DNA from 3 places in the Brevibacillus sp. HD3.3A genome. Region 3 is predicted to be linked to each of the others. Evidence: predicted binding sites of a transcription regulator. Region 3 holds the regulator's gene; each other region holds the start of a gene.
What was found. Region 3 encodes LexA, which represses DNA repair genes until DNA is damaged. Its sites were predicted from a motif close to CGAACATATGTTCG; they were not measured.

Region 1 (2,274 bases), 580 kb from region 3:
GGACTTGTTCCGCACTTAGTGCTGTCTGTTCGATTGTTACTGATAAGCTATTTCCAGGTCGCCCTGGACCTACACCGTGCGAGCGACTTTCATCGCACACGACGTTCCATCAACAAATAAGAAGATAAAGATTTACAACGGGCAGATTTAGGGTAAAGGGAGCAAGCTTATCTTGCAGCTAACTAAAGTTATCGTTTCAACCCGCGCGATTTGATGAATGGCGGGATAATTGAATCTCCAGCCCCATGCCAGAAGATCAGTTAAACCAATGGATGATCATTTCAATTGCCATAACGACGGGCCCAATTCAGAAATTTTTTCATCATCACAATCTCCTCCTTAGTTTAACGCTTAATAGCGCCTTCGCTAAGTAAGGACATCGGGAGAAAGATTTTAATAAACGACGAGAGGTAACTGGTAACGGGCATGAAGAAGCGTGAGCGGAAAATTTTTTCAAAATCGCAGCGCGAAACATTCTCAGCGGCGATGTTACACAGCTGGAACTAATCCACTTTCAAAGCATCACAAAAATGTCCAGCCGTTACATAGATAAGAAGTACATCACAGAGATGCGCCCGCGGTGGAACGACCAGGTCGAGATCCGAAAAAATAGAACCTTGCTGACGGGAAGTACCCCACTTAAAAGAGGCATTTTACCAGTTTCTTGTCTTTCTTCAGCTGAAGGACCCCTTCTCGTTGCTTCGGCAGAACAAATCGGATCGAGAACGGATTGTCTATCTGGAATGCCCTCTCAACACACCAACCCTTCCATATGTTACAAGAGATCAGACAGCATGGCGGTTCGCCACTGACTGTACCGCAAGGATGTTGTCGATTACAAAGACACGCGGCGCTTTTCTCGTGAGGCAGTACGCTTTCAGTCGGTCGTCTGAAATTTCGATGGGACGCAAAGTTCGCTGTGTAGTGCGGCCGTCACTGCCAAGGTAAATAATCCGGATGTACTGATGCTGTTGTATGGCTCTTTGCAGTTGCCTTTTCATGCTGTTCGCCTCCAGATAGGAACGTTTGTTTGTATTGTATGCGAACATAATACGAACATGCAAATAAAAAAAGCTCTACACTTGTGGAGCTTTGCAGAAGCGTCGAACTGCCCTATAGCTACCCGGTTAAAATTTTTCAGGGAATTGCTTGACGATGCCTTCTGTCAAAATGTCCGCCAAATGAATCATATGGATCTCGTTTTTGTCCGTTGCTGCAATATCCGCTTTCCAATCTCCTTTGAGACAGTTCAGAACTATTTCCGTAATCAATTGAAGGTGCGCATAAAGCATATCTTGCAGCGTTTTAAACTGCCAGTTCGGATTCGCTGCACTTAAAAATTTCGAAATATCGTCAGCGTTTCTATGCCAATCCGCCTCCAGCTTTTTCACATCCGCCTGATTGCCCGCTTTGGCAGCCGCTACAATTTTCCCAGCGATCAAAATATGCTCTCGGAGAAGATCAGCCAGCTTATTTCCGGCGGCTTCCCCATAATAAGGCTTGATCAGATTCCCGATATCCTGCTGGTTCTGCAAAAGTCGGTCCAAAACGTCCTGCTGGTCTGGACGATTCGATATGGCACTGACAATGTAGCTTCTCGTCCATATTGTATGGTCGATCCAGACTTTCTGCATATCTGTCTTCAACTGCACCATTTTGGGACTTAGGCAAACTGAATCAGCGGCCTTCCCCTCTTTGGCTTGCACGGATACTACTGCCTGCATCATGCTAAAAACGAGTGCCAAGGTCAACAGTAACGCAAGCATCCGTTTGATTTTCATATTCATCTGCTCCTCTGTTCATAGGAAATAAGTCTTTTCAGGCTGTTTTATTATGGTTGAGATACCTGATTTTATACATTGCACTTGCCACTTTGAGGTTATTTAGGGTTGGTTTTCAATGGTTGCCAAGAGATAGATGAAATGCTCATGGAGTTGTTCAAACAGGCAACAGCCCTCCCCGGTTATCCTCCGGACGGAGGGCCGTGCTTTTGTCGCGTTGTTTTTTCTGTCATCCGGTCAGGCATCGTAAACATAAGCCAGGGCAACTCGCTCAGTCCGCCTGCTGGATCGTTGGTCAATCGCTTTTTCCAGGCGTTCGAGTTGTTCAGTAGTCTTTTGGCAGTCAAACACTGTCAATTGCCTTCAAGCCGGCTTCACGTTTCCAGCTCTCCAGCTTGAAGGCCGTAGACGTTTCTTTATCGATAAAATTGTCAGGCTTATCAACATCATACTTATCTGGCCTATCCGTCTCAATCAACTTGATCAAATTATG
Region 2 (2,274 bases), 270 kb from region 3:
GCGTTTGTGGTTGTCTGTGAACAAATTTAGCTGCACGGCATGATCGGAAATCAGCTGCTCCAGGTTGATCCCGATACTGCGCACAGGCGTCTGCTGCCAATGGCGATCAAACAACCGGCAGGCTGCCTCGTACAGCTCCATGGCATCATTCGTCGCTTCTGCCAGCTTCATCTGTCGGACAAAGCCTTCTCCTGCCGACAAGTTCGCCCCGCGACAGCCAACCGACACGACGGAACCCATCAACTCCTTTTTGCGGGCCCGCCTGCATACTTCTTCGCACAGCTCCAGCAGCACGACCTTGATGTCTTTGGCCGTATGATAATCGCGCGGCAGCGTCATATGATGGCCGATCCCTTTTTGCGTGCCGTACACATCGAGGGAGACAGGCGAATCGTCGAGGCCATGCGCCGTACGCCACAGCACTTCGCCGTTCACTCCCCAGTGGCGGGTAAGCACATCTGGCGAGAGCTTCGCGAGCTGACCGATCTGGTAAATGCCCATCCGGTGAAAATGCCGCTTCATCCGCGAGCCTACGCCGAACATTTTCTCTACCGGAAGCTTCCAGAGCGTCTCTTCCAGCTCCTCGCGTTTCAGCCAAAAGATGCCGTCCTTCCGCTTTTTGGCGAAGTTGTCACAGGCCATTTTCGCGAGTACTTTGTTCTCCCCGATTCCTACCCGGCAGCGGATGCCCGTATCCGCCCAGACCCGTTTTTGAATCTGCGCTGCCAGCTGCAACGGGTCGCCGAACAAGTGAAGGCTCCCGGTCACATCGAGAAACTGCTCATCAACCGAATACGGCTCCACCTTGTCGGTAAACGATTCGAATATCGCGGTAATGTGCATGGAAATCTGGAGGTACATCTCCATGCGCGGACGCACGACTACGAGCTTGCGGCATTTTTGCTGCGCCTGCCACAGTGCTTCTGCCGTAATCACGCCGTACGACTTCGCAATCGGACAGGCTGCCAGCACTACTCCGCTTCGCCGCTGCGGATCTCCTGCGACCACAATCGGCTGATTGCGCAAGGCCGGATTGGCCCCTTTTTCAATACTGGCGTAAAAGCTCTCCATGTCGATCAAGAAGACGCACGGTTTGTTCGCATTGGGCATCACCATCATCCCCTAAACAAGAACTTATGTTCTTATTATAACAAACGTATGTTCGTTTTTATACCTGACCCGCCGAAAAAAACATTGGTAATTATTTCTGCAAAAGAAACGCACACGCCAGCAGGTGTTTCGGCAAGCGTGTGCGAATCTGATACGAGGATGTTATTTTTTGACAACAGGAATCCAAATCTCGCTGCGAAATGTCGGCGAAGTCGTATCCTTGTCGGCATTCCACAGCAGTTCGGGACCTTCCGCCAGCTCGTAGCCGGAAGAGAGAAACCACTCGGCATAAATGCGGCCCCAGACGTCTTGCAGCGTATCGGGAAAAGGTCCTACGGCTTCAAATACCGCCCAGGTAGAGGCCGCCACTTCGAGCTTCGCGAAGTGCTCTGGACATTCCTTTGTCGTGGCCACGCCGATGTAATGATCCAGCTCTCCGTGCTCGCCCTGATTCAACCGCTTTTCGGAAAAATTCGTGGATGCGCTCAACAATCCTACAGGCTCGGTATTGGACAAAGATTTGAGCAGCTCGATTTTTTCAGCATCCAGCGAGGCCCACATCGCAGCAATCTCGGGATTCACCCCGTTGTACATCAACGGAACCCGTTTCTGCAAGCCAACGATGCGAAATCCCGCTTTCTCTTCTATACGATAGTTCATGACACTGCCTCCTTTGATAGACAGATGGAAGGTCATGCGCGGATAAGCTTTCAGCGACTGGCCGCTGGCTCTCGCTTCGGTGGGCGTTACCCCGTGCATGTGCACGAAGGCGCGGGCAAACGAATCTGGCGAGCTGTACCCGTACTTGATGGCGACATCAATGACTCTCACCCGCTCGTCTTTCAGCTCGAAAGCAGCCAGTGTGATGCGCCTGCGCCGGATGTACTCGGAAAGCGGAATGCCAGCCAGAGAGGAGAACATCCTTTTGAAGTGGTATTCCGAGCAGCAAGCCACGCGTGCGGCCTGCTTGACATCAATCTCGCCAGCCAGATTTTCCTCGATGTAGTCCAGAGCTTCGTTCCATTTTTGCAGCATATCCATCAACATGACCTCCCTCTCCACCAAAGAGTAACAGACATACCGCGAAGCGATCCGACATTTCGTGCCCGATGATGCAGGGTGGCTTCGCTACATGTAGCATCCCGATTCCCATACCGTACCGAA
Region 3 (2,274 bases):
TCAGTATTGCAGGTATATTTTTGCCTGTGTTACCCGATACGATTTTGCTGTGGGCAGGCTTTTTGCTCTACCACTTTTTCATAGCAGATCCGGGAGCGGGGTTGCCAGCGTCCTTCTGGTGGGGAATGGTGGTATTCAGTATATTGCTGTACGGCGCTGACTTGTTGACCAACATGTATTTCGTGAAAAAATACGGCGGCTCCAAATGGTCATCGGTGGCGGCGGCCGCAGGGATTTTTCTCGGGATTTTCGTGTTTCCGCCATTCGGGATGATCGTTTTGCCGTTTGTCTTCGTCGTGCTGGTAGAGCTGTTGGTGCAGAACCAGCCTTTCGAGCGGGCGGTCAAAGCGGGCTTTGGCTCCCTGATCGGCTTTTTGGGAAGCGCAGTAGTCAAAGTAGTGTTGCAGGTGACCATGATTATCTGGTTTTTCCTCGCCAGATAGAGAGAAAAAAGGACAGCGATGGCTGTCCTTTTTGTATGTCGCGAAATTAGTGAATGAGGCGGTAGACGCCGATGACTTTGCCGAGAATGGAAACGGCGTCCAAAATGATCGGTTCCATCGTGGCGTTCTCAGGCTGGAGACGGAAGTGGTTTTTTTCTTTGAAAAAGCGCTTGACGGTTGCTTCGTCTTCTTCGGTCATGGCGACAACGATATCTCCGTTGTTTGCTACATGCTGCTGGCGCACGATGACGTAGTCTCCGTCGAGGATTCCGGCGTCGATCATACTGTTTCCGGACACGCGCAGCATGTACACCTTGTCTGAAGTCACGATATTTTCTGGAAGCGGGAAGTATTCCTCTACGTCCTCAATCGCCGTGATCGGTTGTCCGGCGGTTACTTTCCCAATGACAGGAACGCGGACAACGGAGTCTTCGAAGTTGTCCTGGAAGCGATCTTCTTCAGACAACAGCTCGATCGCGCGCGGTTTGGTCGGGTCGCGGCGAATCAGGCCTTTCTTTTCCAGGCGGGCCAAGTGGCCGTGTACGGTAGAGCTGGAAGCCAGTCCGACAGCTTCGCCGATTTCGCGCACAGATGGAGGATAACCTTTGTCGCGAACTTCCTTCCGAATGAATTCGATGATGGCTTGTTGTCTGCTAGATAATTTTGACATAAAAAGACACCCCTGATTTCTCGAACATATTTTCCTATATTATACCATGGGAGCTTGCGTTCGACAAACATAAGTTCGATAAAAAGGCGAACAGGAATTTTTGCCCGAAAGAACGTTTCTTGTCGAATGGTTGGTGCGAGCCAGAAGCATGGCTGTTCGCGGATTGTCCCATACCAAAAGGGGAATTGGCCATCTTGCCGTCACCTGCGTGAATTTTGCAAAGGGGCAGGTTTTCGTATTGACATGAACATATGTTCTCATTTATGATTGGGGTACGAACTTATAGAACGTATGTTTGTAGGAGGTTATCCCATGAATGTCATGTCTATTCCTAACCGTTTTGAAAAAGAATCGTCCCGTCGCGTCCGTTTTGGTATTACCAGAGGCCAAGCCCTGTTGTTCCTGATTACGTTTTCTCTCTTTTTTTACTTGTTGACCGAACTGGTGTTTGCTTCTTCGCACGCTGAGCCGCTAAAAGGAACAGAAGTGACGGTTCGCGACGGTGACAGCTTGTGGACCATTGCAGTCCGCCATCAAACGGAGACGGTCGATGTACGCGATCTGATCCAGGATATTAAAGAGGCGAACGATCTGCAGAGCAATCTGATTTATCCGGGACAGACCTTGCTCATTCCCGATCCGAAATGATAGAAAGCACTTGCCGGTTCGTCTCCATCTTGCGAGTTCGCCCTGATGTGATATAATTAAACGGCATTACTACTGGGTGGGAGGAACCGTACGTGGTATCTGACGCGGAAATCAAACGAATCAACGAACTGGTCAAAAAATCGCGCGAGGTTGGTTTGACCGATGAGGAAAAGCAAGAGCAGCAAGCTCTGCGACAAAAGTACATTGATGCGGTCAAGGCATCGCTGAAAGCGAATCTCGATTCCATCCGTTATGTGGAAGATCTTGAAGAGAATCGTCCCAAACATTAAGCTCACTTGTATTGATAAGGCAGACATCCTTGCTTGACGCTCGGGTGTCTTTTTGTTCCTTATGACTATCAGGTATTCGACAGAGGAGGAAAACAGATGGCGTGGGTGGCTGTAGCGGTAGGCGGTGCTGTCGGTTCATTGTTTCGCTATTGGTTGTCTTTGGCGGCGAATCAGCCGGGGTGGCCAATCGGCACCTGGTTAGCCAACATCATCGGCTCATTTT

Region 1: HP435_RS19075 (WYL domain-containing protein) is a predicted target of LexA. The motif match lies at 1,020-1,033, and genes of this name have one in related genera.
Region 2: HP435_RS17540 (DNA polymerase IV) is a predicted target of LexA. The motif match lies at 1,152-1,165, and genes of this name have one in related genera.

Annotation. Positions count from the first base shown of each region.
Region 1 covers NZ_CP085874.1:4,116,631-4,118,904, forward strand. Annotated here, with positions in the region: gene HP435_RS19070 (hypothetical protein) at 1-100, opposite strand, end outside; gene HP435_RS19075 (WYL domain-containing protein) at 786-1,001, opposite strand; gene HP435_RS19080 (glycosyltransferase) at 1,128-1,781, opposite strand.
Region 2 covers NZ_CP085874.1:3,811,972-3,814,245, forward strand. Annotated here, with positions in the region: gene HP435_RS17540 (DNA polymerase IV) at 1-1,110, opposite strand, end outside; gene HP435_RS17545 (AraC family transcriptional regulator) at 1,273-2,151, opposite strand.
Region 3 covers NZ_CP085874.1:3,540,068-3,542,341, reverse strand. Annotated here, with positions in the region: gene HP435_RS16165 (DUF456 domain-containing protein) at 1-443, shown strand, start outside; gene lexA (transcriptional repressor LexA) at 490-1,113, opposite strand; gene HP435_RS16155 (cell division suppressor protein YneA) at 1,426-1,761, shown strand; gene HP435_RS16150 (DUF896 domain-containing protein) at 1,854-2,051, shown strand; gene crcB (fluoride efflux transporter CrcB) at 2,148-2,274, shown strand, end outside.